Regions from separate parts of the Lysinibacillus sp. VIII_CA genome, predicted to be linked through region 3. Evidence: riboswitches for the same ligand, from Rfam matches in the RefSeq annotation. Region 3 holds a riboswitch; each other region holds the start of a gene.
What was found. Region 3 has a riboswitch for lysine ahead of ACP3VS_RS04360 (aspartate kinase). Riboswitches for the same ligand answer to the same signal wherever they lie in the genome.
Positions count from the first base shown of each region.

Region 1: another riboswitch for lysine. It lies ahead of ACP3VS_RS22290 (amino acid permease); the one in region 3 lies ahead of ACP3VS_RS04360 (aspartate kinase).
Region 2: another riboswitch for lysine. It lies ahead of ACP3VS_RS16930 (transporter substrate-binding domain-containing protein); the one in region 3 lies ahead of ACP3VS_RS04360 (aspartate kinase).

Region 1 is NZ_JBNFXM010000027.1:39,024-42,314, forward strand. It holds gene ACP3VS_RS22290 (amino acid permease) at 70-1,533, opposite strand; lysine riboswitch at 1,616-1,792, opposite strand; gene ACP3VS_RS22295 (CynX/NimT family MFS transporter) at 1,944-3,176, shown strand; gene ACP3VS_RS22300 (hypothetical protein) at 3,235-3,291, opposite strand, start outside.
Region 2 is NZ_JBNFXM010000014.1:44,487-47,777, forward strand. It holds gene ACP3VS_RS16925 (amino acid ABC transporter permease) at 1-652, opposite strand, end outside; gene ACP3VS_RS16930 (transporter substrate-binding domain-containing protein) at 822-1,679, opposite strand; lysine riboswitch at 1,798-1,984, opposite strand; gene odhB (2-oxoglutarate dehydrogenase complex dihydrolipoyllysine-residue succinyltransferase) at 2,282-3,291, opposite strand, start outside.
Region 3 is NZ_JBNFXM010000002.1:227,975-231,265, forward strand. It holds gene uvrC (excinuclease ABC subunit UvrC) at 1-913, shown strand, start outside; lysine riboswitch at 1,009-1,187, shown strand; gene ACP3VS_RS04360 (aspartate kinase) at 1,319-2,545, shown strand; gene ACP3VS_RS04365 (YslB family protein) at 2,636-3,070, opposite strand.

The sequences.
Region 1 (3,291 bases), on a different contig from region 3:
TTAAAGGTCTATATATAAAAAAGCTGTCCCATCAACCATCATACAACGGTTTATAGAACAGCTTTTCGTTTAATTTTCTACTTTTAAATCACAATCTTTAAGAGGAAGCATTTTTGTTTTATGTTTAATTTTGTACCCCAGCCATAGCAATAGGAACAGGGGAATACCGATATAAGAAACAAGGATACCATACCAATCGATTGTATCACCGATAAACGCTGTGTAATTCTGTCCAATTACAACAATCATACAAATCGTAAAGGCGAATAGTGGACCGAATGGGTATAGCTTTGCTTTATACGGTAATAGCTTTGGATCTAAGCCCTGAGCTTCGAAGGCACGACGGAAACGATAATGACTAAATGCAATACCTAGCCAAGCAATAAAACCTGACATCCCAGAGGCATTTAAAAGCCAAATATAAACGACCCCATCACCAAAGAATGACGCTAAAAACGCTACACAGCCTACAGCTAATGTTGCGATTAGTGCATAAATTGGAATGCCTCGACGACTTAACTTTGCAAAGAATTTAGGAGCATGACCATCCACTGCTAATTGCCATAGCATACGTGAAGATGCATACAATCCAGAATTACCTGCTGATAGCATAGCCGTTAAAATAATGGCATTCATTAAGGAAGCAGCAAAAGCAATACCTAAGCGATCAAAAACGAGTGTAAATGGGGATACAGCGATATCTTCCGATAATAAGCGCTCATCTGTAAATGGAATCAACATCCCGATAGCAGCAATGGCTAAAATATAAAATAAAATAATTCGCCAAAACACAGATTTTACTGCCTTCGGTATATTTTTTCCTGGATCATCTGTTTCACCTGCAGTAATCCCAAGTAGTTCTGTTCCTTGGAATGAAAATCCTGCCGCAAGGAAAATACCAAATGTTGCAAGGAAGCCTCCATGGAATGGCCCATCACTAATAAAGAAATTTGTAAAACCTACAGGTGCTTGTCCACCCAAAATACCAAAAATCATTAATAAGCTAATAATAATAAATACAATGACCGTAGCCACTTTAATCATCGCAAACCAATATTCACTTTCCCCATAGCTCTTTACAGACAATAAATTAAATGTCAGTACAATCACAATAAATAATACTGTCCAAAGTGCTGATGAGCTATTTGGGAACCAATATTTCATAATTAATGATACTGCCGCAATCTCTGCCGCAATCGTAATTGCCCAGTTATACCAGTAGTTCCAGCCCAGTGCAAAACCTAAAGCGGGATCTACAAATTTTGTCGCATACGTACTAAAAGATCCTGAGGACGGCATATAGGCAGCCATTTCACCTAAACTTGTCATTAAAAAATATACCATAATACCGATTAAGGCATAGGCAAGCAATGCGCCTCCCGGACCGGCTTGTGCAATAGCACCACCACTGGCCAAAAATAGCCCCGTACCAATTGTACCGCCTAAAGAAATCATTGTGATATGACGGCTTTTTAATTCTTTTTTCAGCTTCGGTGCTTTATGGCCGAGCTGATTGATTTTTATTTCACTCACGATATAGCTTCCTTCCTATTTATGAGGCAAAAAAATGCCATCACATGAACAATGTGATGGCTAAGTTAATCCTCAGTTTTTCCTAAATGATAGCTCAACACGTTGTACAAACGTGACAGTTCTGTTCCTTTCGGAGACAGCCCCAGCATGAGGTTTTCAAGTCCCCTCACACTTCGGCAATATTTCCTTTCAGCTAATCTCTTCAATGCTTGTCATTTCAATTAGCTTACTTATAAATATCGCGACCTCTACCTCAATACAAACATGAGGCATATAATTATTAAATTTATGATGTTTACTATATTAACATAAGACCTAAGACATTTCAATATAACTATAAAAGTTCTGTATTTTGTGAATTTTCCACTATTTTTAATAGTGTGATAAAGTGTTATAGTAGTTCAATTAGAATGGTTATAACAGGGGGAATTATTTTGAATTTAAATGATCATTCCTCCAGCTTCCCAAGTAGAAAAATTAGCTGGAAGGGAACAACTTTATTATTAGTTTTTGGCGTAATATTTATAGCATCTACATTACGCATGCCACTAACTGTTGTGGGTCCAATTGTATCCTTTATACGCGACGACCTTGGTATTTCCAATGTTCTAGCCGGGTTTCTTACAACTATACCATTGCTTGCTTTTGCCATCATATCACCGTTCGCACCAGTTGTAGCACGAAAACTTGGTCTTGAGCTAACCTTATTTTTATCCACTATTTTATTGGCCTTAGGTATTGTACTACGCTCCCTCGGTACAACAGGGTTACTTGTATTTGGTACAGTGCTCATTGGCGTAGCAATATCATTTGGAAATGTGTTGATTCCAGGATTATTAAAATTAAAATTTCCTTATCATGTAGGATTATTGATGGCATTTTTCACTATGTCGATGAACTTAACAGCGGGGCTTGGAGCTGGTATTAGTTATCCAATAGCTAATTCTTCACTAGGTTGGCAAGGGGCATTGGCTGTGGCGCTTATATTAGTCGTATTAACCATTTTAATCTGGATACCTCAATTGAAATTAAATAAGCCAAAACCAGCTACTACCTCCAAAAAAACAGGTAAACCTCTTTGGAAATCACCTGTTACATGGGCAGTAACAGGTGCAATGGGGTTACAATCTTTATTATTTTATACAACAGCAGCTTGGATTCCTGAAATTTATATTGCGCAGGGATTGGCTCCTGATAAAGCTGGTTGGATGTTTTCTATTATGCAATTTTCACAAGTTCCCATGGCATTGGTTGTCCCTATTATTGCCGGTAAAATGACTTCACAGAGACCACTTGTCCTCATGTTTACATCGTTCTATTTAGTAGGATTTGTCGGCGTTGTGATGGAGTGGACAACTATGGGGATATTATGGATGATTCTTCTAGGTTTAGCAGGTGGGGCTTCATTCGCATTAGCAATGATGTTCTTCACACTCCGTACGCGTACAGCATTTGAAGCCGCTGATCTATCAGGATTTGCACAATCATTAGGCTATTTATTCGCTGCCATTGGTCCAATTCTTTTCGGATACCTACATGATCTGTTTGGTGGTTGGAATATTGCAGGTTGGCTCTTTGTTGTTGTAGCTATGACACTCTTCTTATGCTCCATGCGAGCATCTAAAGATGAATATGTCCATTAGATTTAAGCAGATGGGGAAGCTGAACCATCTGCTTTTTGTCTATAACAATTCCTTTTTTCTAATGTTTTAGTAAGGCTAGTAGTTCCGAAAGTTCCTCTGTTGCGCTCTTGATATA
Region 2 (3,291 bases), on a different contig from region 3:
GTGATGCAGTGAATGTCATTATGAAATAAAGAATACAAGCTACAAAGAACGATTCAAAATAACGGAAGTTGTTACCGGAGATTGATTTTGTTTGGAAGAATAATTCTGTTACTCCAATAACGTTTAGTACAGCTGTATCTTTAATATTCATAATTAATTGGTTGCCTGTCGCAGGCAGTACGTTTCGTGCTACTTGTGGTAGGACTACGTGAAGCATGATTTGGAAGTGATTCATACCGATAGCTGATGCTGCCTCATATTGACCATTATCAATCGATACGATACCACCTCGGACAATTTCTGCCATATAGGCACCTGTATTAAGTGAAACGACTAAAATCCCCGCTGTAATAAAGTGCATGTCTATGCCAAATGCGATATCTAATCCATAGTAGACAACCATAGCCTGTACAATCATTGGTGTACCACGGAAAAATTCAACATAGCATGTGAGTATAAAATTAATAAGCTTTAAGCTATAAAATTTCACACCTTTTTTACGAACTGGAATCGTATGCATAATTCCGATGAAAAATCCGATAAATGCACCAATAATTGTACTTATAGTCGAAATCAGTAACGTATAATACGCACCTCGTAAAAACATTTGCCAGTTGTTTTCAATAATTGAAAGTATCCATTCAAGACTCATGATGTTCCTCCTTACAATGTCATGTTGCTTGCTATCTTTTTCGTGCCCTAGCTTTTTCTACTAGTCTATGATTTATTTCGCTAGGACATTATCATTATGTAGAGAGGTTCTCATTTTAATAATGATGAAATGATAGTGCACGGACTAGCAACTAGTCCGTGCCATTTTTTTATTGTGCTGCTGGTTGCTGAGAAATAGCTTCTTCCATTATCGCTTGACGATCATCTTCAGAAATACCTTTTAGGATTTCATTGATTTTTTCTAGATTAGCATCATCTTTACGTAAGCCTACAGCAATCGAAGTATTTGAAAGATCTGTATCAAAGCCTTCTTCAAATGCTACGTATGTGAATTTATCGTTGGCAGCTGCCGCAGAAATTCCTTCAGGACGTTCGGCTACATATCCATCAATTTTGCCTGCCTCTAAAGCTACACGCATCGCTGGGAAGCTTTCCATTGCTGTTTGTTTATTGACACCTTTAATTTGATCAATCACATTGTAGTTGGAAGTATTCAGTTGTGATGTAATTTTTGCGCCAGAGAAATCTTGGATTGATTTGACACCTTCATATTTACTACCTTTTTTAATAACCATTACAAAATCAGAAGTATAGTAGTTTTCAGTAAAATCAATTGTTTTCTTACGTTCTTCTGTTGGCGACATTCCCGCGATGATTGCATCAATTTTATTAGATTGTAGCGCTGGTACTAAGCCGTCCCATTCCAATTTGACGATCACTAATTCTTTGCCTAAACCTTCAGCGATTTTTTTCGCCATTTGTACATCATAGCCACCTGCATACTCTGCGTTATCTGCAATTTTTACTGCTCCATTTGCATCGTTTTGCTGTGTCCAGTTGAATGGTGGGTAGCCCGCCTCCATTCCAATTCGGAATTCACCGCCGCCTTCTTCTTTATCTGCGCCAGCATCACCTGAACTACTTTCTTTTTTGTCACTAGTGCCACATGCAGCTAGCACAATTGCCGTCATGATAGAGATCATTACTAACAACCATTTTCTTTTCATGAAAAACTCCCCTTTTCTGTAAAAAAATAAGACAACTGTACGAAAAAAGACCTAAGTTTTGTGAACTTAGGTCTTACCTTTTATGACAGTTGCCCAAATCCTCACTAGTATTCCATGTTTCCGAGATAGCACAACCTAGTAAACCTGGAAATGAATTTACTAGGACAGTCCTGCACTTATTCACTGCAGACCCAGCATAAAAGTACGAGCTCCTTTTATACTTCGGCGATATTTCCTTCTTCATTGCGTCTTTGTTTGCTTGTACTCAACAATGAACTAATAAATACCGCGCCTCTACCTCACTGATGTTTGTTAGTGAGGTTTGTTTATTTAATTGATATTTAGATACTACTATAAAACTAGTATGTACGTCAAGAGAGTTTTATCATTTTTCTGACTAATGACAATATTAGGGTATTATGCTTGCCCTATCCATTATTAATCTACGTATTTTTATCCATATATCTGCTGGAAAACAACATATTTTTACTACCTATTCTTTTTATACTAAGTAAATAGTTTTGGATTATCAAAATTACTAATGACTTTAGTGATACAGAAGCCAAGAAAAAACCCTGCAAAGTTTGCAGGGTTTAAAGGAATTATGAATTTAATAATAAATCTTCAGGATTTTCGATTAACTCTTTAACTGTTTTTAAGAATCCTACAGAATCTTTTCCATCGATGATACGGTGATCGTAAGAAAGTGCTACATACATCATTGGACGGATTTGAACTTCACCATTTACTGCAACCGGACGGTTTACAATGGAGTGCATACCTAAAATACCAGCTTGCGTACCGTTCATAATTGGTGTTGACATTAATGAACCGAATACACCACCATTTGTGATTGTGAATGATCCACCAGCCATGTCATTTAAGCCTAATTTTTTATCACGAGCTTTTGTCGCTAAGTTAGCGATATCTTTTTCGATTTCTGCAAAGTTTTTGCTATTCGCATCGCGTACAACTGGTACTACTAAACCTTCTTCAGTTGATACTGCAATACCGATATCAAAGAAGTTATTTAAATGAATTTCATCGCCAGAGATTTGAGCGTTTACGTATGGGTATTTTTTCAGTGCTGCAACAACAGCTTTAGTGAAGAATGACATGAAACCAAGTTTGATGTCGTTTGCTTTCACAAACTCTTCTTGTTTACGTTTACGAAGTGCCATGATGTTTGTCATGTCAATTTCGTTGAATGTTGTTAACATTGCTGTTGATTGTTTAACTTCTAATAAACGTTTTGCAATTGTTTGACGACGACGGCTCATTTTTTCAATCGTTACACGGTCAGAATTAGCTACTGGTGTGAATACAACTGGGCCACCTGTAGTTGCTACTGGTGTAGGTGCTGCTACTACTGGTGCTGTACCATGTGCCGCTACATCTTGTACACGTACACGGCCTTGTGGATCTACTGGTGATACCGCTGCAAGGTCAATACCTTTTTCACGTGCAAGTCGACGTGCCGCTGGAGATGCGATGACACGCTCACCAGAAGTTTCTTCTACTACAGGAGCTGCTGCTACTGGTGCTGCAGGTGCCGCTTGTGGCGCTGCTGGAGCTGGAGCTGCTTCAGCTGGTGCTGCCGCTACTGGTGCAG
Region 3 (3,291 bases):
GTTTTATGAAAAACCAGAACATATTAAGCCAAAAGAAGTCTTTATTCCACAAGCAATTGATGGTGCGATTTTAACGGAATTATTAGGCATTAAAGTTCTTACACCAAAAAGAGGTCAAAAGAAGGAGTTGGTGGATTTAGCGACGAAAAATGCTGAAATTGCAGTTGCCGCTAAATTCCAGCTTATCGAACGGCAGGAAGAACGTACTATTGGTGCATGTGAGGCACTAGGCGATGCAATGGGTATAACGACACCATTACGAATTGAAGCTTTTGATAATAGTCATATGCATGGAACGGACGCAGTATCTGCAATGGTTGTTTTCATTGATGGCAAGCCTGCCAAAAAGGAATATCGCAAATATAAAACTCGGACAGCAGCTAAGCATGATGATTATGGTGCTATGCAAGAGGTCATTCGCCGGCGCTATATTCGTGTTTTGAAGGAAGGTCTTCCACTACCAGACTTAGTGCTAATAGATGGTGGTAAAGGTCAAATGGAAGTAGCACGAGAAGTATTAGAGGATGAGCTAGGACTTGTTATACCTATTGCTGGTTTAGCAAAGGATGACAAGCATAATACATCGCAACTATTGTTTGGTGATCCGCCCGAGGTCATTGCCTTAAAACGTACAAGTGACGGTTTTTATTTATTACAACGAATTCAAGATGAAGTCCACCGTTTTGCGATTACCTTTTTACGTCAACAGCATGAAAAGCATGCTATCCAATCTGTGCTGGATCAAATTGAGGGTGTCGGTCCAAAACGAAAACAGCAGCTACTTAAACACTTTGGGTCCGTTAAGAAAATACGTGAGGCTAGTGAGCTGGCTTTACAGGAAGCCGGGATGCCAGCTAATTTAGCAAGTCATATTTATGCCTATTTTCAGCAGGAGTCATTGTCAAAGGAATAGACATATGCTAAGGTTATAAATAACATTGTTGTCCAATGTTAACAGCCCACTTGTTTTAATGAGGGCGAACATAAATTTAATACATTCACTTTTAAGGTGATGATAGAGGTGCAAGATTCAAAAGTAGCGCAATAGAGGATGAACAAATCCTAAGACATTGCGTGAAAGGGGAGCTTGCCGAAGTACAGTAATGTTGTTTCCACTGTTGTACTGGTTTTGCATTTAAGAAATGTAAGACTGTCGATTCTACAAGTTTCGGAGAGCTATCACACATGCGCAAGTTTCATTTATTGTACATGTTAGAGGCAGCTTTCACGTTTTGTGAAGGCTGCCTTTTAGTTTTCTAGAGGCTGTTTTACACCTTATATTAGGTGAATTACCAGACTGGAAAGGAGAACAAAAGAAATGTCTAGAATAGTGATGAAATTTGGAGGGGCTGCATTAGCATCACCCGAACAAATTCAAGAGGCTGTACGAAAAGCGATTGCTGAAAAAGATAGAGGTTTCGATGTGGTAGTAGTAGTAGCTGCAATGAGACAAACGATACAAGACGTGAAAATGAGCGTACTTCATTTCACAGATGATGTGTCAAAACGTGAATTAGATGCAGTTGTGTCTTCATGCTCTCAGCTATCAAGCTCAGTCTTTGCCATTGCGTTACAAGAAGCTGGCTATAATGCGGTGTCATTAACAGGCTGGCAGGCTGGTATTTACACGGATCATATGTATAGTCATGCACGGATAGATCATATCGATGTTAGTCGTATCGAAGAACATTTAATGCAAGGACAAATCGTCGTTATTGCTGGAGATCAAGGCATTGACAATGACCACAATATAACAACGCTTGGGAAAGGTGGGACCGAAACGACAGCCGTCGCACTTGCTGTTGCATTAGATGCCGAGCGGACAGACATATACACGAATGTTGACGGTGTGTATACAGCAGATCCACGCTTTGTTGTACAGGCACAAAAACTACAGGAAATTTCCTATGATGAAATGTTAGAGATAGCTCATTTAGGATCACAGGTCATACATCCACGTGCAGTTGAGTTAGCTAAAAAGTTTCAAATACCAGTTATCATACGCTCTAGTTTAGTGGAGTCAGTAGGTACTTTATTGAAGGAGGAAGTAGAGATGGAGAAAAATTTAATAGTTCGTGGTGTTGCCTTTGAATCAGATGTTATTCGTTTAACAATTGGCTATGATGCATATTCGGGTGCTTCATTAGCGGATATATTTTCAACTCTTGCTGAAAATCGCATCAACGTGGATATTATTGTTCAAGCCATTATTGATGGATTAAAACCAACTGTGTCCTTTTCAATTTTGAAAGAAGAATTTGCGGAAGCATTACGTGTTTTAGAGGACAGTAAAGTATCGCTTGGCTTTAGCTTTGCTGATTTCGAAATTGGATTAGCAAAAGTTTCTATTGTTGGCTCTGGTATGGTTTCTAATCCAGGTGTCGCTGCCCGTATGTTCGACCGGTTACGTCGTGAAAATATCCCTGTGAAGATGGTCAGCACCTCGGAAATTAAAGTGTCTGTTGTAGTTCCGCAGGATGAAATGATTCGTGCGGCAAATGCATTACATGATGAATTTAATTTAGAGCAGGCTCTTTACATATAATAATAGAAGAAACAGCATTTTCTGTCATTGTCCGAAATAAAAGGAAGGATTGTCATCCCGTTTATTGATTGGGGAGACAATCCTTTTTTGTTACTCTGTTGGGATCGTATGCATGATCCGTTCCTTTACGTCCCATTTGACTGTAAACATAACGTAATGTTGCTTTTCACGTTTTTCATCATAGCATTCTGTTAAATAGCCTTTAGCTAGCTGAATTTGTTCAGCTATAAATCCTGCCTCAAGTCTAAAGCTACGTTGTTTGATTTGTAATATTTCAGGGTCGTTTGTCAACTGGAAAATGCGTCCGTCTTTCGATTCTTTCATGAGCTCTAATGTACCCCAACAGGCATCTGCGAAAAATGCGATAAGTTCGTCTTGACTTTTACATGGAAACTTACGCGCAAGCTCTTTGCCTGCCCAATAAAGGACATCATTCTCATGTTTACCGAGTATAGAAGATAGAATATGATCGCGAATGATCTCATAACCAAAGGAAGAGATTGTAGGAGATGGAGTGTTTAACATTGTTATCCTTCTTTCTTAGAATTTTCTTAAAATTTAACGTTAATAAAGTAATGGTAGATTTTTCGAGAAAAAACGACGCATTATGCACTAGATTAGTTCTTTAATAAGCTCTATGAAAAACTTCGAGTTGCCTTGACGCTCGTAGCTCTTGAGAGTACAATAAACATGTCATAATATTGTACCATGATGAAATACACAGTCAATGAAGTATCATTTACAAA